4 regions of the Streptomyces sp. NBC_01635 genome follow, and region 2 is predicted to be linked to each of the others. Evidence: riboswitches for the same ligand, from Rfam matches in the RefSeq annotation. Region 2 holds a riboswitch; each other region holds the start of a gene.

Region 1 (5,898 bases), 7.4 Mb from region 2:
CCGGACGCCGGCCGTGGTCAGTCGGAACGCCTCCGTCGCCCAGGCCAGGTAGGCGGCGTGGTCGGCGGCGCGCAGGGGCAGGGTCTCGCGGAGCGCGGGTTCGTCCACCTGGATCACCGAGGTGCCGGCCGCCTCGAGGTCGTTCACCTCGTCGCGCAGGGCCAGGGCGACCTGGCGGGCGGTGTCGGCGAGGGGCTGGTCGTCGCGGACGAAGGACCAGGCGAGCATGGTGACCGGGCCGGTGAGCATGCCCTTGACCGGGCGGGCGGTGAGGGACTGGGCGTATGTGGTCCAGCGCACGGTCATCGGTTCGGGGCGGGAGAGGTCGCCGGCCAGGACCGGCGGGCGGACGTAGCGGGTGCCGTAGGACTGGACCCAGCCGTACCGGGTGGCGAGGTAGCCGGTGAGCTGCTCGGCGAAGTACTGGACCATGTCGTTGCGTTCGGCCTCGCCGTGCACCAGGACGTCCAGGCCGGCCTTCTCCTGGAAGGAGATCACCTCCTGGATCTCGGCCTTGACGCGCTCCTCGTAGCCGGCGGTGTCGAGGCGGCCGGCGCGCAGGTCGGCGCGGGCGGTGCGCAGTTCGCCGGTCTGCGGGAAGGAGCCGATGGTGGTGGTCGGCAGGAGCGGCAGGCCCAGGCGGGCGTGCTGGGCGGCGGCGCGTTCGGCGTAGGGCCGGGAGCGACGGGCGTCGGCGGCCGTGACGGCGGCGGCGCGGGTCCGGACGGCCGGGTCATGTGTGAGCGGGGAGTTCGCGCGGGAAGCGAGGTCGGCCCGGTTGGCGGCGAGTTCGGCGGTGATCGTGCCGGTGCCCTGGGCGAGGCCCTTGGCGAGAGTGACGATCTCGGTGGTCTTCTGCCGGGCGAAGGAGAGCCAGCGCAGGATCTGCGGTTCGATGTCCCGTTCCGTCGCGGTGTCGATCGGGACGTGCAGCAGGGAGCAGGAGGCGGCCACGTCGACCCGGTCGGCCAGGCCGAGCAGCGTGCCGAGGAGGGACAGGGACTTCTCCAGGTCGTTCACCCAGATGTTGCGGCCGTTGACGACCCCGGCGACCAGCCGCTTGCCGGGCAGCCCGCCCACGGCGGCCAGGGCGTCCAGGTTGGCGGCGGCGGCCTCGGTGAAGTCCAGGGCCAGGCCCTCGACCGGAGCCTTGGCCAGCAGCGGCATCGCGTCACCGAGGCGGTCGAAGTACGAGGCGAGCAGCAGCTTCGGGCGGTCGGTGAGGCCCCCCAGCTCACGGTAGGCCCGCTTGGCGGCGTTCAGTTCGACCGGAGAGCGGTCCTGGACGAGGGCGGGCTCGTCCAGCTGCACCCACTCCGCGCCCGCGGCCCGCAGGTCGGCCAGGACCTCGGCGTAGACGGGCAACAGCCGGTCGAGCAGGGTGAGCGGGTCGAAGCCGACGGCCATGCCCGGGGCGGGCTTGGCGAGCAGGAGGTAGGTGACCGGACCGACCAAAACGGGTCGGGCGGCCAGGCCGAGTGCGAGGGCTTCCTTCAGTTCGGCGACCTGCTTGGCGGAGTCGGCGGTGAAGACGGTGTCCGGGCCCAGCTCCGGGACCAGGTAGTGGTAGTTGGTGTCGAACCACTTGGTCATCTCCAGCGGCGCCACCTCCTGGGTGCCGCGCGCCATGGCGAAGTAGCCGTCCAAGGCGTCCGTCTCGACGGCGGCGCGGTGGCGGTCGGGGATCGCGCCGACCATGACGGTGGTGTCGAGGACGTGGTCGTAGTACGAGAAGTCGCCGGCCGGGACTTCGTCGATGCCGGCCTCGGCCAGCTGCCGCCAGTTCGTCCGGCGCAGTTCGGCGGCGGCGGCGCGCAGCTCGTCGGCGGTGACGCGGCCCTTCCAGTAGCCCTCGATCGCCTTCTTCAGTTCCCTGTTCGCGCCCTGGCGGGGGTAGCCGTACACGGTGGCCCGGGCTGCCGCGGTCGCGGTCCTGCTGGTCACGGAGATCTCCTTCGCGAGACGAATCCCTGAGATCCCGGTGGCGGGACGAGAGCGCGAAGGGCGACGGACCGGACGGAAACGACCTCGTGCAGCACAGCGCCGTCGTCCGCCTGGTATGTACGCCGACCCGCCCTCGAGGTCACCGGGATATCCGCGCACGAGCCGGTCGTACGCGGGCAACGGGCAGGTCTTCGGACTCGCGGGCACGTCCTCGTGGGGAGGACACCTACTGGCCGTCGCTTCCCGGGCCCGGTTCGTCGGACCCAGTGCGTATGACGGCGGTCGTTCCCGCTCACCGCTGCGGGGCAGTCCCGGATTCCCACCGGGTTCCCTCTTACGACGCATCCCGTCCGGCTGACGGGGCGAACCAGCTGCACCAGCCAGCGTACGGGGTGCGGCGGGGGAGGGGAGCGACACGTCCATCATCCGGATGGTGAGCTGGAACATGGGTGAGCCGATGGGACGCGTGCCTCGTCGGACAGGGCCGGGCCGTGCTGCCCCACCGTCGGCCGGGTGCCCGGATTCGGGTCGGGTCCGACGAGTCGCCCGGTGGGCAGGGCGCGGACGACGGGGCGGGCAGCCGACCGGCCGCCGCTCTCCCGGACGTGGCGTGGGCCGGGGACGTCACCCTCCCCTGAAGGTGACGTCCCCGGCCGCTCCCCCGGCGCCGGACAGTGGTCGTGGCGTCCGTGTTCGGCGGACCGGTGCCGTTACCAGCACATGACCGCGGTTTCGCCCGAACCCCGTGCGGAGTAGAGGCGGATCCGGACGAAGTAGCGGCGGCCCTTGACGAGCCGGACCGCGAGGGTCGCGTTGTGCGGGGTTCCCCCGTCGTCGTGCCCGGCGAGGTAGCGGGGCTCCCCGCCCCGCTCCTCGAACAGCACGACGACCAGGTCGCCGTCGCCGAAGGTGCCCACCGTGTAGTCGCGGGTCTCCACCGGGTCGATCTGGAAGTCGGCCTGTTCGCCGGGGCCCAGACCGAGCGGCGCCGAGCGGAACGGCACCAGCGCGGGCGGGCCGGGCCGTTCGGCCGGCGGATACCAGCCGAGGGCGAACTCCTTGTCCGCCGCGGACAGCGTGCCGGGCGGATGGACGCCCCCGCGGAACTGCTCCGGTTCCAGTATCAGCCCCGGCGCGAAGGTGTATCCCATGATCGAATCGGCGTCCCAGACGGGGCCGTTGGCCTCGGTCGCGTCCAGCTTGCGCAGGATGTTGTGGTGCGTCCGTTCCCGGCTCCAGTGGTTGGGCGGGCCCGCCAGTTCGGCGTACACGGCCTCGTCGTCCCAGTGGAGACCCGCGCAGGGGCTCTGGTGCTCGTGCAGCATGCCCAGGGCGTGGCCGATCTGGTGCAGGGCCGTCCCACGCTCCCCGGGCTCGGTCAGGTCCCAGCCGAAGTTCACGGTGCGCTCGTGCAGACCCGCCAGGAGTGCCTCCTTACCCACGGCCGACCAGGAGCCGCCGCCGGACTGGAAGCCGATGCGCAGCTCCGCCTCCGAGCGGTCGTGGACCTCGGTGAAGGAGAGTCCGATCCCGAGCCCCTGCCACTCGGCGAAGCACTCGCGCACCACGTCCTGCTGCGCCGTGGTGCCGCCCCACGGCACCCACCGGGTCCGGCCGGTCCCCGGCACGGGAATGACCGACCCTTCGGTGTCGCCGCGGAAGAAGCAGTAGTGCAGCACGGTGCCGTTGACCCACATCCGCCGCCCGGCGGTCAGCGCGCCCAGCCGCTCGGCGGCGAGCCCCGGCGCGAAGGCGGGGGCCGGCTGCCGCGTCAGCGAGCAGTAGCGAGGGGTCATGGGGGAGAGGGTGCCCCACGGACGGCCACCGGCGCCTGAGTCGAGGTCTACTCAACTCGCCCTGTATCAGGCGTGAGTATCCCCGCTCCTGTTGATGTGACGACTTCGCCCGGGAACACGATCACGCCGTGCACGCCGTTCCGGCCCCACGAGAGGGAGGAGACACCGTCCATGAGGGACGTGGTGGCGCCGGAGCCCTTGCCGCTCTGGCCCTTCACCGGCAGGGAGGACGAACTGCGTCTGGTCCGCCGGTCGTCGGCCGGAGCCCGGCGTGGCCTCGTGGTGACCGGACCGCCGGGCCGGGGCAAGACCCGGCTCGTCACCGAGGCCGTCCGCGGCACCGACTGCGCCCGGGTCGCCGGAATCCCGCAGGCCCACCGGATGCCGTTCGCCGCCTTCGCCCCCCTGCTGCCCGAATCGGTCACCCTGCACCGCGCGGTCCGGCTCCTGTCCGGAGTACGGACCCTGCTGGTCGACGACGCCCACCTGCTCGACGACTCCTCCGCCGCCCTGGTCCACCAACTCGCCGTGCGGTCGGACACCCGGCTGCTGATCGTCGTCACCGACGGAGCTCCCGTACCTGCCGCGGTGTCCCGGCTGTGGACCGGCGAGCTGCTGCCCCGCCTGCCCCTGGGGCCGCTGCCCCGCGAGGAGACCGCACAGCTGGTCGCGGTGGGCGCGGACCGGACCCCGGAGCCTCTCACCGTCAACCGGCTGCACCGCCTCGCCGGCGGCGACCTGCGGCTGCTGCGCGAACTCCTGGGGGCGCTGCGGGGACACGAGGACCTCACCCGTGTACCGGCGGGCACGGACGAGTGGGCCTGGCGGGGCCCGGTGCCGCTCACGCCGGCCGTCCGCGAGCACACCGCTTACCTGCTCACCCGCACGGGCCCCGGCGAACGCGAGACGCTGGACCGCCTGGCCTTCGCCGAACCCCTGCCGGTGGAACTGGACGGCCCGACGGGCCCGGAGCATCCGATGGACCCGGCCGGCGGCCCGGCGGGCCCCGCTCCCCTCGACCTCGCCGCCCTCGAACGTCTGGAGGGCGACGGTCTGGTCCACGTCGACGGCCGGGGCGCCGTCCGTCTCACCCACCCCCTGCACGGCCCCGTCCTGCGGGCCGCGGCCGGCAGACTGCGGGCGCGCCGGCTGGCCCGCGCGCCCGAGGAGTACGGACCCGCCCTGGACGCCGAGGCCGCCGCCCTCACCGCGCTGATCGGGCAGGCCGACGTCCGGACCGTCCCGGCGCCCGTGGGGGACTGGCTGGTGGCGGAGGGCGTCCCGGTGCCCGCCGGGTACGCGGCACTGCGGGCCCGGTACGCGCGGCTGCGGGGCGAAGTGCGGGAGGCCGCCGCATGGGCCCGTGAGGGACTGCGCACGACGGCCTCCGCACGCTCCGGTCCAGCCGAAGCCGAAGCCGAAGCCGAAGTGGGCGTCGGGGCGGTCGCCGAAGCAAGAGCCGAACTCGCCCTCGCCGAGGCCCAGTCGCCGGCCCTCGCGAGCGTCCGGCACCCCGCCCACGCCCCGCACGATCCCTATGACGCCGTCCGCCTGGGTGCCCCCGAGCGGGCCGCCGGGCGGCTCACCGGTGTCTTCGCCGCCCACGCCGACGCCCTCACGCACGCCGACGGCCCCGCCCTGGACCGCGCGGCCGGCGAACTGGAGCGGCGCGGCTTCCTGCTGTTCTCGGCCGAAGCGTACGCCCAGGCCGCCGCCGCCCACCGAGACCCGGGTGCCGCCCGCACCGCGCGCACGCGTGCCGTCGCCCTCGCCCGTCGCTGCCAGGGCGCCCGCACCCCGGCACTCGCCGCTCTGACCCTGGGTGAACTCACCGCACGACAAAGGCAGATCGTCACCCTCGCCGCCACCGGACTCAGCAACCGGCAGATCGCCGAACGCCTCACCCTGTCGATCCGCACCGTCGGCAACCACCTGTACAGCGCCTACACCCGCCTCGGCGCGAGCGACCGCACCGCCCTGCCCCGGTTGACCGACTCCCGGCGCTCCGAACTCCGGGAGGCGCAGCCCGCCTGACCCCTCGTCCTCCGGGCCGGGGGCCGACCGCCCGTCTCAGGCCGCGCCGAACGCCGAGAACGCCCACCCGGTGGCCCGGTGCACCGCGTCGCCCGGCAGTGAGGCCCGCGCGTCACGCAGGGCC
Region 2 (5,898 bases):
GTAGGTGGTCACGGTGTTCTTCTCGCTGCTCTCGGTCGTCGTACGGCTCATGAGGTGAGTGCCGCCAGGGCGGCGGCGAGGTGGGAGGGATCGTCCAGGGCGGCGGTGCGCGCCGGCCGCCCCTGGGCGGCCACGTCGATCCGGTAGCCGCCCTCCGGGGCGGCGACCACGTCGATCCGGTCGCCCCGGGGGTGGCCGCAGCGCCGCTCGCAGCCGGACCAGTACAACGGAAGGGGGGAGCGGCCCGCGTCGGCGAGGGCGTCGGCCGCGTCCGCCCGCACGTCGGAACGCGACCTGCCGCACCCCGGCCGGCCGATGCAGGCACCGACGCGCAGCCAGGGGGAGGAGGCGTCGGTGACCAGGCCGGTGCCGGCGAGACGGGCCAGTGCGTCGGCCGCTGCCGCCGCGTTCGCCCCGGGGGCGGGGACGACAATGCCGCGCCACGGTGTCAGGCGCAGTTCGCCCGACCGGACTTCGGCGGCCACCCGGGTCACGGTCCGCCATTGACGGGACGTGAGACGTCCCAGGGGGACATGGACGGACAGAGCCGACCCGATCACCCCCGGAGGCGGACCCTCCGTTGTGGTGCGGTCGTTCGGCGCCGGAACGCAGCCGATGCCGGCGGCGGTCAGGCGGGAGCCGACCGCCTGCGTCAACTCACCCGGGGAGAGGTCCAGTTCGTCGACCCGCCAGACCCGTGCCCCGGTCTCCCGCAGCACGTCGAGGAACACCTCGGCGGCGAGCAGCGCGGCACGGGCCGCCTCGTCCTCGGACACCCGCAGGGCCTCGTCCGCCGAGCCGACGGTGAGCAGTGCGCCGTCGTCGACCGCACGCACGGTCACATCGGCGCCGAGTCCGGCGACATCGCCGCGCCCGTCGTCGAGCGCGAACAGGAACCGCCCGGACAGCGCCCGCGCCGCCCCGCTCGCGCACAGCGATTCGTCCAGGGCCGACAACCACGGCCGCACATCCCGGACACCCCGTCCGTCGAGGCCGGACAGCGGTGAGGCGACGATGTTGCGTGTCCGTTCGTGCCCGGGTGAGGGGAGGAGTCCGGCCGCGTCCAGTACCCCGGCGAGCCGGGCGCCGCAGTCGTCGCGCAGCCCACGCACCTGCACATTGCCGCGCGAGGTCAGATGCAGTTCGCCGTCGCCCAGTCGACCGGCCGCGTCCACGAGCGCCTCGGCCTGCGCCACGGTGAGCACCCCGCCGGGCACCCGGACCCGGGCCAGCGCCCCGTCGTCCGCGGTGTGCAGCCGCAACGACCCCGGACAGGCGTCACCACGGTCCCGTGAGACCACTGTGGCCTGGGACGACGGAGGGAGGGGAGCCGTGGACATGGCGGCGAGCATACCGACCGTCACACGGCGTCCGAGCCCTGCCCTCTTCCCCCGACCCTTACTATGATTCTCGGCGGATCATCAGATCCGCCATCGCCACGACGGCGACAGGGGAGGAAGCCCGGTGCGAATCCGGCGCGGTCCCGCCACTGTGAGTCCGGCCACCAGGAGGCCGGACGAGTCAGGAACTCCCTTCCCCAAGCTCTCGGCTCCTCCCCCAGCTACCGCTGGGAGGTGCCCCCAGAGCAGGAGAGACCCCAACCTCACCACCCGGGGCGCGGACCCCGAGGAAGGCCGGCCGACGCATGCCGCATTCGTCCGGGGAGCACTCGACGCACCCCCGCATCCTGCTCCTGTCGACGTCCGACACGGACCTGCTCAGCGCCCGAGCGGCCGACGGCCCGGTGCCCTACCGCTTCGCCAACCCCTCCCGCCTCCCGCTCGACGACCTGCCCGCGCTCCTCGAGGGTGTCGGCCTGGTCGTCGTACGTCTCCTCGGCGGACTGCGCGCCTGGGAGGAAGGCCTCGACCTGCTGCTCGCCGACGGCCGTCCGGTCGTCGTCCTCACCGGTGAACAGGCCCCCGACGCCCAGCTGATGGCCGCCTCCACGGTTCCCGTCGGCATCGCCGCGGAGGCGCACGCCTATCTCGCCCACGGCGGACCCGCCAACCTTGAGCAGCTCGCCCGCTTCCTGTCCGACACGGTCCTGCTCACCGGCCACGGCTTCGAGGCGCCCGCGCCCGCGCCCACCTGGGGCCCGCTGGAGCGCACACCCCGCGAGGACACCGACGGCCCGACCGTCGCCGTGCTCTACTACCGCGCCCATCACATGAGCGGCAACACCGCCTTCGTCCACGCCCTGTGCGACGCCGTGGAGAACGCGGGCGGGCGGCCCCTGCCGCTGTACGTGGCCTCCCTGCGCGCCCCCGAACCCGAACTGATCGAGGAACTGCGCGCGGCGGACGTCATCGTCACGACCGTCCTCGCGGCCGGCGGCACCAAGCCCGCCGAGGCGTCCGCCGGCGGCGACGACGAGTCCTGGGACGCGGGCGCACTCACCACCCTGGACGTGCCGATCCTCCAGGCCCTGTGCCTGACCGGCTCCCGCACCGTCTGGGAGGAGAACGACGAGGGCGTCTCCCCGCTGGACGCCGCCAGTCAGATCGCCGTGCCCGAGTTCGACGGCCGCCTGATCACCGTGCCGTTCTCCTTCAAGGAGATCGACGCCGACGGCCTCCCGGCCTACGTCGCCGACCCCGAGCGCGCCGCCCGCGTGGCCGGCATCGCCGTGCGCCACGCCCGCCTGCGGCACATCCCGGCCGCGGACAAGCGCCTGGCCCTGGTCCTGTCCGCCTACCCGACCAAGCACTCCCGCATCGGCAACGCGGTCGGCCTGGACACCCCCGCCAGCGCGGTGGCCCTGCTGCGCCGGCTGCGGGACGAGGGATACGACTTCGGCGACACCGACGTCCCGGGATTGGCCTCCGGGGACGGCGACGAACTGATCCGCGCGCTGATCGAGGCGGGCGGCCACGACCAGGACTGGCTCACCGAGGAACAGCTCGCCCGCAACCCGGTGCGCATCCCGGCCGCCGACTACAAGCGCTGGTACGCCACCCTCCCCGGACAACTGCGCACGGCCGTCGAGGAGCACTGGGGCCCGGCGCCGGGCGAGATGTTCCTCGACCGCAGCCGCAACCCGGAGGGCGACATCGTCCTCGCCGCCCTGCGCCGCGGCAACCTGCTGATCCTCATCCAGCCCCCGCGCGGCTTCGGCGAGAACCCCATCGCCATCTACCACGACCCCGACCTGCCGCCCTCCCACCACTACCTCGCCGCCTACCGCTGGATCGCCGCGCGGGCCGAGGACGGAGGCTTCGGCGCGGACGCCATGATCCACCTCGGCAAGCACGGCAACCTGGAGTGGCTGCCGGGCAAGAACGCCGGCCTGTCCGCCGCCTGCGGCCCCGACGCCGCCCTCGGCGACCTCCCCCTCGTCTACCCCTTCCTGGTCAACGACCCGGGCGAGGGCACCCAGGCCAAGCGCCGGGTCCACGCCACCCTCGTCGACCACCTCGTCCCCCCGATGGCCCGCGCCGACTCCTACGGCGACATCGCGCGCCTGGAACAACTCCTCGACGAGTACGCCCAGATCGCCGCCATGGACCCGGCCAAGCTCCCGGCGATCCGCGCCCAGATCTGGACCCTGATCCAGGCCGCCAAGCTGGACCACGACCTCGGCCTGGACGACCGCCCCGACGACGACGGCTTCGACGACATGATCCTGCACGTCGACGGCTGGCTGTGCGAGGTCAAGGACGCCCAGATCCGCGACGGCCTGCACGTCCTCGGTACCCCGCCCGCCGGCGCCGACCGGGTCAACCTCGTCCTGGCGATCCTGCGCGCCCGCCAGATCTGGGGCGGCGTCACCGCCCTGCCCGGCCTGCGCGAGGCCCTCGGTCTCGACGAGTCCGCCGCCACCCGCACCACGGCCGACGCGGCGGAGGAGCAGGCCCGCGCCCTGGTCCAGGCGATGGAGGACGCCGACTGGGACCCGGCCGCCGTGCCCACCGAGCACGGCGAACAGGTCGCCGCCGTCCTGGAGTTCGCCGCCCGCGAGGTCGTCCCGCGGCTCGCGGCCACCACTGCCGAGATCGACCACACGGTCCACGCCCTGAACGGCGGGTTCGTCCCCGCGGGCCCGTCCGGCTCCCCGCTGCGCGGTCTGGTCAACGTCCTGCCGACCGGCCGCAACTTCTACTCGGTCGACCCCAAGGCCATCCCCTCCCGCCTCGCCTGGGAGACCGGCCAGGCCCTCGCGGACTCCCTCCTGGAGCGCTACCGCACGGACAACGGCGACTGGCCCACCTCGGTCGGGCTCTCCCTGTGGGGCACCAGCGCCATGCGCACCGCCGGGGACGACGTCGCCGAGGCCCTCGCCCTGCTGGGCATCCGCCCCGTCTGGGACGACGCCTCCCGCCGTGTCACGGGCCTGGAGGCCATCCCGTACGACGAGCTGGGCCGCCCCCGCATCGACGTCACCCTGCGCATCTCGGGCTTCTTCCGCGACGCGTTCCCGCACACCGTCGGCCTGCTGGACGACGCCGTGCGTCTGGCGGCGTCCCTGGACGAGCCCGCCGAGGCCAACCACGTCCGCGCCCACGTCCAGGCCGACCTCGCCGAACACGGCGACGAACGCCGGGCCACCACCCGCATCTTCGGCTCCCGTCCGGGCACCTACGGCGCCGGCCTGCTCCAGCTCATCGACTCCCGCGACTGGCGCACCGACGCCGACCTCGCCGAGGTCTACACCGTCTGGGGCGGATACGCCTACGGCCGCGAACTGGACGGCCGCCCGGCCCGCGACGAGATGGAGACGGCGTACAAGCGGATCGCGGTGGCCGCCAAGAACACCGACACCCGCGAGCACGACATCGCCGACTCGGACGACTACTTCCAGTATCACGGAGGCATGGTCGCCGCCGTCCGCGCCCTGCGCGGCACCGCGCCCGAGGCGTACATCGGCGACTCCACCCGCCCCGAGACGGTCCGCACCCGAACCCTGGTGGAGGAGACCTCGCGCGTCTTCCGCGCCCGGGTGGTCAACCCGAAGTGGATCGAGGCGATGCGCCGCCACGGTTACAAGGGCGCCTTCGAGCTCGCCGCCACCGTGGACTACCTGTTCGGCTACGACGCCACCACGGGGGTCATCGCCGACTGGATGTACGACAAGCTCACCGAGACCTACGTCCTGGACCCGGCCAACCGCGAGTTCCTGCAGCAGGCCAACCCCTGGGCTCTGCACGGCATCGCGGAGCGGCTGCTGGAGGCCGAGTCGCGCGGCATGTGGGAGAAGCCCGACCCGGCGGTTCTCGACGCGCTGCGGAAGGTGTACCTGGAGACGGAGGGCGACCTGGAGGGCGAGGACTGAGGCACGGCGCGGGCGACATGCCGAGGCCGACGCCCCTGTGACGGAAGGGTGTCGGCCTCGGCCCCGTGCCGCGGTGACCCGTGACCGGTGGCATCCGGCTCCCGCCGGTTCAGCGCAGGAGCAGTTGGACGATGGCGAACGTGCCGACGACGACGATGAAGGTCCGCAGGACGGGCGGGGGAAGCCGGCGTCCGACCTTCGCGCCGACCTGGCCGCCGATCGCCGAGCCCACGGCGATGAGCAGCACGGCGGTCCAGTCGAAGTCGGCGACGAACAGGAAGAACAGGGCCGCGATGCTGTTCACGACGGCGGCGAGGACGTTCTTGACGGCGTTCAGGCGCTGGAGGGTGTCCTCGAGCAGGATGCCCATCAGGGAGAGGTAGATGATCCCCTGGGCCGCCGTGAAGTAGCCGCCGTAGACGCTGGCGAGCAGGAGGCCGCCGAAGAGGGCGGGGCCGCCGTCGGTCTTGGTGACCGTGCCCGTGCGCGCACGGCGGCGCTGGACGCGGGCGGAGATACGGGGCTGGAGCACGACGAGGACCAGCGCGAGCGCGACCAGCACGGGGACGATCGTCTCGAAGGCGGTCTCGGGGAGCGCGAGCAGCAGCATCGCCCCGGTGAGTCCG
Region 3 (5,898 bases), 7.4 Mb from region 2:
CAGGGAGGCGAGGACGGCCACGGTGAGCACACCGGTCCGGTGCGGGCGGTACTCCATGTTTCTATACCTCTCGTCGCGAGGCTGTTTCACAGCCGGTGTCGGTCTTTCGGTGCCGCGCCGTGTTCGGGCGTGCTCGTCGCGGAGGACGGAGCCGGCACCATCGCTCAGGGGCAAGTGGGGGGAGTGGGGGGCGGTGGCCCCGTCTGTCCCACGGCTGACGCGTGCGGGAAGGACGGGGCAGGGCGGCGGACACGCGCGGGGCGGGACGGCCGGCGCTCACGCGAACGGGCGGGGCGGTCCCTGCGGGGCTTGTGCCGTACGGCGCGACAGCCCCGCCCGGTGGGTCACTTGCGGTAGCGGTCTCCGTGCCGGCTGACCAGCTGCTCGTCGAGGTAGGCGACGGACTCGGGGGCCATGTCGGCGGTCGGTACCGGTTCGGGGACGAAGGCCCCGTACGGGTCGCTGCCGCGTACCAGGGTGGCGGTCTCGGTGTTGCCCTCCTCCTCTCGCTCGAAGGGCTTCATGTAGCGGACGGCGATGCCGATGCGCCGCTCGTCGCTGTGGCTCGGCCCCGAGCCGTGGAAGATGAACTGGTGGTGCAGCGAGAACTGCCCGGGCCGGAGCTGGATCAGCGTGGCGTCGTTCTCGTCCACCTCGACGGCGATCTCCTGCCCCTGGGAGAGCATGTTGGAGCCGTCGCTGTTGAAGGTGTGCTCGGCCTCCTTGGTGTGAGTGCCGGCGACCACCTTCAGGCAGCCGTTCTCCACGATGCTCGGGGCCAGCGCGATCCAGGCGGTGATGATCTCCCCGCCCTTGGGGATGCTGGAGAACGGGGCGTCCTGGTGCCAGGCCACATATCCGGGGTGGTGCGGGTTCTTGATGAAGAAGGAGGAGCCCCAGCAGTAGAGGTCGGGGCCGAGAACGCTCTCGACCGCGTCCAGTACGGGCTCCAGCCGGATCAGCTCGTTGACCCAGGGGAGCACCAGATGGGCCTTGGAGCGCAGGATGGCCGAGCCGCGTTCGCCGTACTCGGCCTCGAACGCCTCCAGCTTCGTACGGTAGGAAGCCGCCTGATCGGCCGTCATGGCATCCAGCGGGAACAGGAAGCCGTTCTGGCGGTAGCCGTCGACCTGGCCGGGTGACAGGGTCCCGGTCGTCGCTGTGGTCATGGAACACACCTCTCTCTGGTTGGGTTCTGGCTGTGCCGAAGGGATCCGCCCGGGTCGACGGGCGGTGAAACCGCATGCGACCGCCCGGGTCAACGGGCCGTGAAGCCGCCGTCGATCGGCAGGGTCACGCCGGTGATGTACGAGGCGGCGTCCGAGGCGAGGAACGCGATACCGTTCGCGACCTCCTCGGGCTCGGCGAACCTGCCGCCGAGGAGCCGGTCCCGCAGGTGTTCCTGCGGCTGCGAGATGCCCCGGTCGGCGATCCGTGTGGTCATCGTCAGTCCGGGACAGACCGCGTTGACCCGCAGACCGCGGTCCGCGAACTCGGCGGCCAACTGCCGGGTGAAGCCCAGCAGTCCTGCCTTGGTGGTGGCGTAGCCCAGTGCCGCCGGGTTGGCGGCCAGGGCGTGTGTCGACGAGACGTTCACGACCGACCCGCCGCGCGGTGCCGCGAGCAGCGCCGGCAGCAGTGCCCGGGTGAGCAGGTAGGCACTGGTGAGGTTGCGGGCGAGGTCCCGGTCCCACTGTTCCGGGTCCAGGTCCTGGATCGAACGCCGGCTGTTGACCCCGACGTTGTTGACCAGTCCCTTGATCACGATCCCGGACTCGTCCACCGCCCGGGGGATCCGCTCCACGTCGGACCGGTCGGTGAGGTCGGCCTCGACAACGGTGCAGGCGGCACCCGAACCGGCCAGACGTGCGGCGAGTTCGGTCAGACCGTCGGCGTCGATGTCGACGGCCAGGACGTGCGCACCGAGTCCGCCGAGCACCTCGGCGGTCGCGGCGCCGATTCCGGCGGCGGCTCCCGTGACGACGACTCCCAGGCCGTCGAACCCGGACTTTTCCAGCATGCGGTCACCCCCTTGGAAGGAAGGACGGGCAAAGGTCGGTCGATGCGGTCGACGCGGCTCACATCGACCCGACAAGAAATTCGGTCATCCGCTTCTCCGGATGAATCAGCTGCAACGTACATGGCTCCCCGCGGTCGCACCAGAGGTGTGCAGAAACCTTTTTTCAAGGGTTTTCCAGCCATTTTCTGCCGACCAAAAGGATCTCGACAGCGCCATTGCGCCCCCTGCTGACCGGCCCTATCCTCCAGTCATCCTGATCAGCGGATGAATCTTCAGGGCTTCGGTCGCACCCCCGCCCTGCGGCCGCCTCACCGCCGGAACCGACCGCTCAAGGGTCGGAAGAGAAGGAGGCGCAGATGCGTCTTGGAGTCTTCGACGGGAACCGCCTCGCGGTCTCGACGGACACGGAAGTCATCGATGTGACGGACCTGGTCCCGGGCCCCGACACACCACAGGGCCCGCTGCAACGGCTGTTGGAGCAGGACCTCGGTCACGTCCTCGCCGCCCCGGGGGCGCTGCGCGACTCCCCCCGGATCGACCCGGAGAAGGTGGCCTGGTCCGCCCCCCTGCCCCGGCCGCACAAGATCATCGGCGCGCCGGCCAACTACCGGGCGCACGTGGCCGAGATGAACAACCCGAACACCATCGCCGAGTGGGGTGTGTTCCTGAAGGCCGGCTCCTCCGTCATCGGCCCGGACGAACTCGTCAGGCTCCCCTACAGCGATGTGCGCACCGATCAGGAGGGCGAGCTGGGCATCGTCATCGGCAAGCGGGCCCGGAACGTGAGCCGGGAGGAGGCACTTGACCACGTCTTCGGCTACACCTGCGTCCTGGACATCACCATCCGCTCGACCGAGGACCGCTCCACCCGCAAGTCCTTCGACACCTTCACCCCGATCGGCCCGTTCGTGGTCACCAAGGACGAGATCGCCGACCCCGACGACCTCGAACTGCGCTGCTGGGTCAACGACGAGCAGCGTCAGTACAGCCGCACTTCCCTGATGATCTACAGCGTGCCGCGGCTCATCGAGTACGCCAGTTCCGTGATGACCCTCATGCCTGGCGACGTCATCGCCACCGGCACCCCGGAGGGCGTGGGCCCGCTTGCCGACGGCGACCGCATCACCGTGGAGATCGAGAAGGTGGGACGCCTGGAAGTGGGTGTGAGCGCCGATCACGCGCTCCCCTACGCCTCCCGCCTGGGCCGCTAGACCGGCTGATCCCCCGCGCCTCAAAGGCACGTCCACCTCGCCGGGGTGAACTGGCGCGGCGCGTCCCGGGCATCGACCAGACGTCGGCGCCGTGACGCGGACCGTCCTCGCATCGGGGCGCAGCACGCGGTAGACGGTCCTGGGCAGGCTGGAGTTGCCGCTGCCACGGCGACCGACCAGGGCGAACCGTTTGTTCCTGACGGCGGGTACATCGGCGAGGGCGGGCTGGGAAAGCAGGAACTTCTTCTGGCCGTAACCCCCGTGGACGAAGTCGGGTTCGGTGTCGAGGATCTTTTCGAACGACGTTTTCCTCTGGGCGAGTTCCGGTATCGCCTCGAAGTCCTTCGCCGATTCCGGCAGTACGGTCGAACCGGGGAGGGCGGTGCCCACCATGCGGTCCTTCAGGCCGAGGGCGAGCAGCGGTTCGGCAGGATGCCGGTGGACGGTGGCAACCCGGGACGGCGGCTTGTCGTAGGTCGTCCTCGCCCCGCAGTTGTCGATGGCGACGGGGAAACCTTCGAGTGACGATGCCGAAGTTGTCGGTTCCCGGCCGGTTTCGTCGGAGGAGCCGCAGCCGGCGGTCAGCACAGCCGCCGGCAGGGCGAGAGCCGCGGCTGTGCCGCGCACGGTCCGGCATCGACGGGCAGGGGAGAGCGAGGGTGACAAGGAGACCCTCCTGAGGAGTCCGCACTCCTCGGAACGGGCCCGGGACAGGCCGGTTTCCTGACTCCCGGACCGACGTTCCCCCTGCCTCGCCGCGCGGACCGCGCGGTGGCGTGCGGAAGAGGCGCACTCTCCGGTCACAGGGGCGGGACCGCGCCGGATTCACACCGGCTTCCTGTTTCCCGTCGCGGCGACGACCTGGCGATATCACGTTCCTTCGGGGCGGGTGCAAAGCATGAGTGGGGCAGGGCGCGGGTCCCGTCCGCCTGACCGGCGTGGTTCCCCCCTTGCTGACACGCCCGCGGCCGAATGCGAGGATGGTCGCGAACAAGGCGACAGCGGTCCGAGGAAGCCGGTGCGAACCCGGCGCGGTCCCGCCACTGTGATCGGCGAGCGCACACCCGCGCAGCCTCCTCCCGCAACCGGGCGAGGAGGCCGGGGGCGAGCCTCGATCCGAGAGCCAGAGACTCACGCGGTCGCCTCCTCGACGAGCCACCGGGGCGGATCTCCCCGGAGAGAGGAACGATGCCGCATGTCTGCCGGTGCCGGTCCAGCCCATGAAGCGGTAGACAACCAGGTCGTCCTCGCACCCGACCCCGCGCCCTGCCGGGTCGTCGTGTGTCGGGACTGCTGCTGCGGCAGCCCCAAGGTGATCGGCGTCGACCACGCGGCGCAGACAGCGCGCCTGCGCGCGGAGGTACCCGTGCGGGTGTCCGCCTGCCTGGACGTGTGCGAACAGGCCAATGTCATCGTCGTCCAGCCCTCCGCCGCGGGTCGGGCCGCCGGCGCCCGGCCCGTCTGGCTCGGGCTGGTCAACGACCCGGACGCCGCCGAGGACATCGCCGCCTGGGCACGCGCCGGCGGACCCGGCGTCGCCCCCCGGCCGGAGATCCTCGACCTGTACGCCATCACACCACCGCGGCGGCGTACGGCTCCCTGAAACCGTGCTCACCGGGAGGGCCCGCACGCCTTGGCAGCAGCCCGTTGCCGGACGAGCCGGGGTGCTCACACCCACCTACTCACTCATTGATCTCGCCTCAGGAGATCAGCCGGGAAGGAAGGCCCCGACATGACCGAACATGCTCGGGCACCTGCCGGGGCCGTCGCCGCCGCTCTCCAGGACGTGGCGGCCCTGGGCGGCTTCTTCGTCCTGCACGTCGGTGGCCCGGACGAGGGCTGGCATCCGCTCGACCACTCCTATGCGAGGGGCTTCACCGACCTGGCCGAAGCCGTGGAGCACCGGCACCACACCCGCGAACCGCGGATCGGCGTGTCCATCGCCCACCTCGGACACGCCGCACGCCTCTGGTCCCCGACCCTGGCCTGCGTGCTGCTGCACGGGATCGTCCCGGACCTGACGGAGTTGCAGCGTGCCGACGACGGACCGGCCCTCCGTCTGCCCCATGCTGCCGGCTGGTACACCGAGCGGCTGCCCGAACCCACTTCCGCCCTGAACGCGCAAGTGATGCGCCATCTGTGGGGGCTCGCGGCCGGACTCCGAATCAAGATCGCTCCGCGTCTGCTGGACGGGAACGCCGCCTCCGCGCTCGTCGGGGCGGCCCATGCTCTGCTGGCGGCCCGCCCCGGGCTGCGCAAGCCGCTCACCAGCCTCACGACCGAGCTGCTGAGTACCGGAGGACTCGCGGGTACCGGAGTGATCACCGGACCGGACCTCACCTTCCGCCGCCGGAGTTGCTGCCTCTACTACCGTGCACCGAAGGGCTCGAAGTGCGGTGACTGCTGCCTGGCCGGCCGAGATGGACCATGAAGTGAGGGGCAGCCGGAGCGACGCATCGGCCCGCCGGGTCGCCCTGGCCCTGCGCGACGAGGTGAACGACGTCACTCGTTGATGGCCGCGACGAGCAGGCTCCCGACATCCTTCGCCGATGGGCACCTTGGCGGCTCTGCCGTGGCCGTACTGCTTGTCGGGGCCGGGGTGGCCGGGGCACTTGTGGCGCCCCGGCCCCGTGGTCCTTACGGGTCAGGAAGCGGGCAGCTCGTCGC
Region 4 (5,898 bases), 1.3 Mb from region 2:
GTGCCCCGTACGACGCGTTCCAGGCGGCGTACGACGGTGTCGGCAGACTCCGGAACGCCTTCCAGGACGGGCCCGACGACCGCGTGGGTGCCGTCGCCGGAGAGGCCGTAGCGGCCGGGCCGCAGTGTGGCGAGGTGCCGGGTGAGGGTGACCTGGCCTGCGGCGGTGCCGTGCACGGTGAGCCGGGGCTCGGTGGGCAGGGGTCTGCCCGGCGGCGCCTTGAGGGCGGCGTCGCTGGCGAGCCGGCCGACCGCCACCGTGGCGACGGAGGCCCCTATCACGGCGGTGACGGCAGCGGCCGTCGCTCTGACAGTACGCACCCACCCAGTGTCCCGGCCGCCCGGCCGCCCGGCCACCCCAGCGACGGGCAGGAGCCCGAGCCGACGGGATGCCCGGGGGTCGTGGGCCGCCGGGGCGCCGGGAGACCGGAATGCCCGGTCGCCGGGTCACGCGGTGTCGACCGGTCGATGGGTGCCGCGCCCGGCGCGTCGTCACCCGACCGCGCCGGAGGACGCCACCACTCCTCCGGCGCCGGCCGCTCCGGGCTCCGCCCTGCCCACCGGCCGGGCGGGCGGGTCAGCCGCGCTGTCCGTAGCTCCGCAGGCGGTCGGCGACCTCCGCCAGGTGGCCGGCCGACAGGAGGTTCGGGGAGCGGCCGGGGACGGACGAGGCGGTCAGCCAGAGCCTGCACATCCACTCCAGTTGGGCGGTGCTGTCGTAGGCCTGGTCGAGGGTCGTGCCGTGGGTGACGGTGCCGTGGTTCTGGAGGAGGCAGCCGGTGCGGTCCTCGAGGGCGCGCAGCATGTTCTCGGCCAATTCGTCGGTGCCGTACGTCGCGTAGGGAGCCACCCGGACGGGTCCGCCGAGCGCGGCGGCCATGTAGTGGATCAGTGGGAGTTCGTCGACGAGTGTGGAGACGGCCGTCGCGTGCACGGCGTGCGTGTGCACCACCGCGCGGGCGCCGGTCGTGCGGTACACCGCGAGATGCAGGGGCAGCTCGCTGGTGGGGGCCAGGGTCCCGAGGACCTGCCGGCCGGTGAGGTCGACGCCGGTGACGTCGTCCGGCGTCAGCCGGTCGTAGGGCACTCCCGACGGTGTGACCAGCACGGTCTCCCCGACCCTCACCGAGACGTTGCCGGAGGTCCCGACGACGAGCCCGTCGGAGACGGTCCGGCGGGCCGCCCCGACGAGGGTGGCCCAGGCGTGCGCCTCCTCGCCGCTCACGGCCCTGTCCTGCGGCTTCCGCCGTTCTCCTACGCGCTGCGGGCGGTCCTCGGCACGTGCTTCGTCCTCCGCGGCCCGCCGGTCCCTCCGTCGCTCGGTCATGCCGCGATCCTGCCGGGTGACCGAACTCTCCTCAACCGTGTCCCGTCGGCTCCCACGCCCGTCCGCGACCAACCTCGGCCTCCTGTGGAGCAGTCGGCTTCATCACGGTCATCCTGACGCCCATCCCAGTTCATCTTCCGTTCACCCAAGTTACCTACGTTCAACGCGCCAATGACTTCGAACGATTGCCTGGGTAAATGGAAAGCTTCTCGCTGATCCTCGCGATTGTGGTGGTAACCGCACTTGCGTTTGATTTCACGAACGGTTTCCACGACACCGCGAACGCGATGGCGACGACCATTTCGACCGGTGCCCTCAAGCCCAAGGTTGCGGTGGCGATGTCCGCCGTGCTCAACCTGGTGGGCGCCTTCCTCTCCGTGGAGGTCGCCAACACGATCTCCAAGGGCCTCGTCGACGAGGCCGGCATCCGTCCCGAGGTCATCTTCGCCGCACTGGTCGGCGCGATCCTCTGGAACCTCCTGACCTGGCTGGTCGGTCTGCCGTCCAGCTCCTCGCACGCCCTGATGGGCGGCCTGATCGGCGCCACCGTCGCCTCGGCGGGCTTCGGCGCGGTGCACGGCGACGTCCTGGTCACCAAGGTGCTGATCCCCGCGATCGCCGCGCCGCTGGTCGCCGGCCTGGCCGCGATGTTCGCGACCCGGCTGACCTACCGCATGAACCGCAAGGCTGCCGGCAGCAAGGCCTCCGAGAAGGGGTACCGGGCCGGACAGATCGCCTCCGCCGGTCTGGTCTCCCTGGCCCACGGCACCAACGACGCCCAGAAGACGATGGGCATCATCACCCTGGCCCTGGTCGCCGGCGGCACTCTCGCCCCGGACTCCGACCCGCCGATGTGGGTCATCGTCTCCGCGGGCATCGCCATCGCGCTCGGCACCTACCTCGGCGGCTGGCGCATCATCCGCACCATGGGCAAGGGCCTGACCGACCTCCAGCCGCAGCAGGGCTTCGTCGCCCAGACCAGCGCCGCGACGGTCATCCTGGCCTCCTCCCACCTCGGCTTCTCCCTGTCCACCACGCACTCCGTCTCCGGTTCCGTGATGGGTGCGGGCCTGGGCCGCAAGGGCGGCGTGGTCCGCTGGTCGACGGCCACCCGGATGTTCGTCGCCTGGGGTCTGACGCTGCCGGCGGCGGCCATCGTCGCGGCGATCGCCGAGTGGGTCTGCGGCTTCGGCAGCTGGGGCACCGCTCTCGTCGCGGTCTTCCTGATCACCTCCAGTGCGGCGATCTGGAAGATCTCCCGGCGCGAGGTCGTCGACCACACCAACGTCAACGACACCGACGACACCACCGGCACCGACGCCCCCGGCGAGGAGCAGAGCGGCGTCGTGACCGCAGCCATGGCCGCGGTGGCCCCCCCTCCGGCGGGCCCCGTGACCGAGGAGCTCTCGGCCACCATCCCGGCTCCCGCCGACCCGGCGACCCCTCCGGCCAGGACCACGGTCTGACCCCGCGGGGAGACGCGCAGAAGGCCCCGCAGGAAGACACGCAGGAAGACACGTAGGAGAAGAGCACCATGAAGATCGACTGGGCGGCCCTCGGTTCCGTCTTCGGCGTCAGCCTCGTGGTCACCGTGGCCCTGGTGGCCCTGTTCACCCTGGGCATCACCGGCCTGTCCCGCCGTGAGCGGGCCGCCGCCCAGGGCCAGTCCGCGGTCCTGGCGGTCACCGGCGCCTACACCTGCTTCGCGGCCTGCGCGGCGGCGGTGGCGTACGGGATCTATCTGATCATGGCCTGACGACTGCCCGAGGGCTGTCCGAGAGCTGTCCGATTCACCTGACGGCGCCTGATCACGGGGCAGGACCCGGGCCGGCGTCCCGGTCGGGGTCATGTCGTCCGTCCGGCGGGCGGTGCGGGGCGCCTTGCCTCCGTACCGCCCGTTCCGCGGTTCCCGGACCATCCGTCGACCGCTCCCGGACCGCCTGCCGGCCGTTCCCGCACCGCCCGTCACGCCGCGGGATCCCCGGCCCGCGGTTCACCCTCCGAAACCCCTCTGTGGGCCTCAGCACACTTCAGCCTCGCAGGTCAAAGGCAAGTTGACGGTTCTTCCGGACCGTGGTGGACTTCCGGAGCCATTACGGCGGCAGGAGAGGAAGCCGGTGCGAATCCGGCGCGGTCCCGCCACTGTCACCGGGGTGAACGACCCCGGAAGCCAGGAACTCCCACCGCCGGTCTCGTCGAACCAGGGCGTGGACACCCTGAGTGAGGACATACCGCCATGCCCGGCTGCCTGTTGAGGTCGACCAGCGATGCTCCGCCCCGGCTCGGGGCGGCCACTCCCGCCGGATCCCTCACCGGCTGAACCCATGGGTGCCGATCGCGAGTTCGCGTACGGCGCCGCCGCCGGCCTCCTCGGCGACCTGCTTCTCGGCGATCCCCGCCGAGGGCATCCGGTCGCCGCTTTCGGGCGGGCCGCGGCTGCCGTGGAACGGGTCCTGTGGCAGGACGACCGGGGCCGGGGCGCGCTGCACACCGCCGTCTGCGTCGGCGGGGCCGTCGCTCTGGGGAGCCTGGCCGCCCGCTGCGTACGATCCTCCCCCGCCGCCTCCGTCGCCCTGACCGGCGCGGCCACCTGGGCCGTCGTCGGAGGGACGTCGCTGGCCCGGGAGGCCCGCGCCATCGGGCGCGCCCTGGAGTCCGGGACCGTCGAGGGGATCGAGGCGGCGCGGGCCCGGCTGCCGCACCTGTGCGGACGGGACCCGCAGGCGCTGGACGCCGAAGGGATCGCCCGCGCGGTCGTGGAGTCCGTCGCCGAGAACACCTCCGACGCCGTGGTGGGCGCCCTGGTATGGGGTGCCGTTGCCGGTGTGCCGGGGCTGCTCGGGTTCCGGGCCGTCAACACCCTGGACGCCATGGTCGGCCACAAGTCCCCCCGCCATCTGCGGTACGGCTGGGCCTCCGCGCGCCTCGACGACGTCGCCGGGTGGCCCGGGGCGCGGCTGACCGCCGTACTCGCCGCGGTCGCCGGGCCGGACCCGCGGGGTGCCGTCCTGGCCTGGCGCACGGATGCCGCGAAGCATCCGAGTCCCAACGCCGGGCCCGTGGAGGCGTCCTTCGCGGGCGCGCTCGGCGTGCGGCTCGGCGGGACGCTGTCCTACTCCGGGCGGGTCGAGCACCGGCCCGTGCTCAACGGCGGCGGCCGTGCCGTGACCGTGGCGGACATCGACCGCACGGTACGGCTCTCACGGCGTGTCGGCTGGCTGGCACTCGGCGTCGGCGCCGCCGCGCGCATCGGTGTACGGGCCGTTGCGCGGGCCGTCCCCCGGGTGCGCGGAAAGGGGCGTACGGCATGAGGGGCGGTATGACGGGCGGCGGGCTGCTGGTCGCCGGTACGACGTCGGACGCCGGCAAGAGTGTGGTGACCGCCGGGATCTGCCGGTGGCTGGTGCGGCAGGGCGTCAAGGTCGCGCCGTTCAAGGCGCAGAACATGTCGCTGAACTCGTTCGTGACGCGGGAGGGCGCCGAGATCGGGCGGGCGCAGGCCATGCAGGCCCAGGCCTGCCGGATCGAGCCGACCGCGCTGATGAACCCGGTGCTGCTCAAGCCGGGCGGGGAACGGAGCAGCCAGGTCGTGCTGCTGGGCAGGCCGGTCGGTGAGATGAGCGCGCGCGGCTACCACGGCGGGCGGCAACAGCAGCTCCTGGGCACGGTGCTGGACTCCCTCGCGCAGCTGCGGGCCACGTACGACGCGGTGATCTGCGAAGGGGCCGGCAGCCCGGCCGAGATCAATCTGCGGCGCACCGACATCGTCAACATGGGGATCGCCAGGAACGCCTCGCTCCCCGTCCTCGTCGTCGGCGACATCGACCGCGGCGGGGTCTTCGCCTCCTTCTTCGGCACCGTCGCGCTGCTGTCGCGCGAGGACCAGGAACTGGTCGTCGGCTTCCTGGTGAACAAGTTCCGGGGCGATGTCTCGCTGCTGGAGCCCGGCCTGGACATGCTGCACGGTCTGACCGGGCGGCACACGTACGGCGTGCTGCCCTTCCGACACGGGCTCGGCATCGACGAGGAGGACGGACTGGCGGTGTCCCTGCGGGGCGCCGTACGGGAGTCCGCGGTCGCCGCGCCGGTCGGCGAGGACGTGCTGCGCATCGCCGTGTGCGCGGTGCCGCTGATGTCCAACTTCACGGACGTGGACGCGCTGGCCGCGGAACCGGGCGTCGTGGTCCGTTTCGTGGACCGGCCCGAGGAACTGGCCGACGCCGACCTCGTGGTGGTGCCGGGCACGCGCGGCACCGTACGGGCGCTTGAGTGGCTGCGGGAGCGCGGGCTCGCGGACGCGCTGCGGCGGCGGGCGGCCGAGGGACGGCCCGTGCTCGGGATCTGCGGGGGCTTCCAGATCCTCGGCGAGCACATCGAGGACGACGTGGAGAGCCGCGCCGGCCGGGTCGACGGGCTCGGAATCCTGCCCGTACGGGTGCGGTTCGCCCGGGAGAAGACGCTCGAGCGGCCCGTCGGGGAGGCCCTCGGGGAGCCCGTCGAGGGCTACGAGATCCATCACGGGGTCGCCGACGTACGGGGAGGGGAGGCGTTCATCTCCGACGGGAGGGGACA

What was found. A riboswitch is a leader RNA that binds a small molecule or an ion and turns the genes downstream of it on or off. The one in region 2 is predicted to bind cobalamin.
Region 1: another riboswitch for cobalamin. It lies ahead of metE (5-methyltetrahydropteroyltriglutamate--homocysteine S-methyltransferase); the one in region 2 lies ahead of cobN (cobaltochelatase subunit CobN).
Region 3: another riboswitch for cobalamin. It lies ahead of OHB56_RS37550 ((2Fe-2S) ferredoxin domain-containing protein); the one in region 2 lies ahead of cobN (cobaltochelatase subunit CobN).
Region 4: another riboswitch for cobalamin. It lies ahead of OHB56_RS10340 (cobalamin biosynthesis protein); the one in region 2 lies ahead of cobN (cobaltochelatase subunit CobN).

What each region holds. Positions count from the first base shown of each region.
Region 1 is NZ_CP109277.1:8,232,596-8,238,493, forward strand. Features, by position in the region: gene metE (5-methyltetrahydropteroyltriglutamate--homocysteine S-methyltransferase) at 1-1,944, opposite strand, end outside; cobalamin riboswitch at 2,109-2,331, opposite strand; gene OHB56_RS37565 (M12 family metallopeptidase) at 2,655-3,740, opposite strand; gene OHB56_RS37570 (LuxR C-terminal-related transcriptional regulator) at 3,912-5,774, shown strand; gene OHB56_RS37575 (CHAT domain-containing protein) at 5,811-5,898, opposite strand, start outside.
Region 2 is NZ_CP109277.1:864,676-870,573, reverse strand. Features, by position in the region: gene OHB56_RS04325 (precorrin-8X methylmutase) at 1-51, opposite strand, end outside; gene cobG (precorrin-3B synthase) at 48-1,352, opposite strand; cobalamin riboswitch at 1,406-1,555, shown strand; gene cobN (cobaltochelatase subunit CobN) at 1,646-5,272, shown strand; gene OHB56_RS04310 (sulfite exporter TauE/SafE family protein) at 5,382-5,898, opposite strand, start outside.
Region 3 is NZ_CP109277.1:8,226,346-8,232,243, forward strand. Features, by position in the region: gene OHB56_RS37530 (extracellular solute-binding protein) at 1-57, opposite strand, end outside; gene OHB56_RS37535 (phytanoyl-CoA dioxygenase family protein) at 345-1,169, opposite strand; gene OHB56_RS37540 (SDR family oxidoreductase) at 1,259-2,020, opposite strand; gene OHB56_RS37545 (fumarylacetoacetate hydrolase family protein) at 2,377-3,231, shown strand; cobalamin riboswitch at 3,927-4,111, opposite strand; cobalamin riboswitch at 4,240-4,364, shown strand; gene OHB56_RS37550 ((2Fe-2S) ferredoxin domain-containing protein) at 4,427-4,834, shown strand; gene OHB56_RS37555 ((2Fe-2S)-binding protein) at 4,964-5,662, shown strand; gene metE (5-methyltetrahydropteroyltriglutamate--homocysteine S-methyltransferase) at 5,876-5,898, opposite strand, start outside.
Region 4 is NZ_CP109277.1:2,168,791-2,174,688, forward strand. Features, by position in the region: gene OHB56_RS10320 (alpha/beta fold hydrolase) at 1-320, opposite strand, end outside; gene OHB56_RS10325 (class II aldolase/adducin family protein) at 577-1,326, opposite strand; gene OHB56_RS10330 (inorganic phosphate transporter) at 1,524-2,792, shown strand; gene OHB56_RS10335 (hypothetical protein) at 2,861-3,082, shown strand; cobalamin riboswitch at 3,387-3,526, shown strand; gene OHB56_RS10340 (cobalamin biosynthesis protein) at 3,651-4,637, shown strand; gene OHB56_RS10345 (cobyric acid synthase) at 4,646-5,898, shown strand, end outside.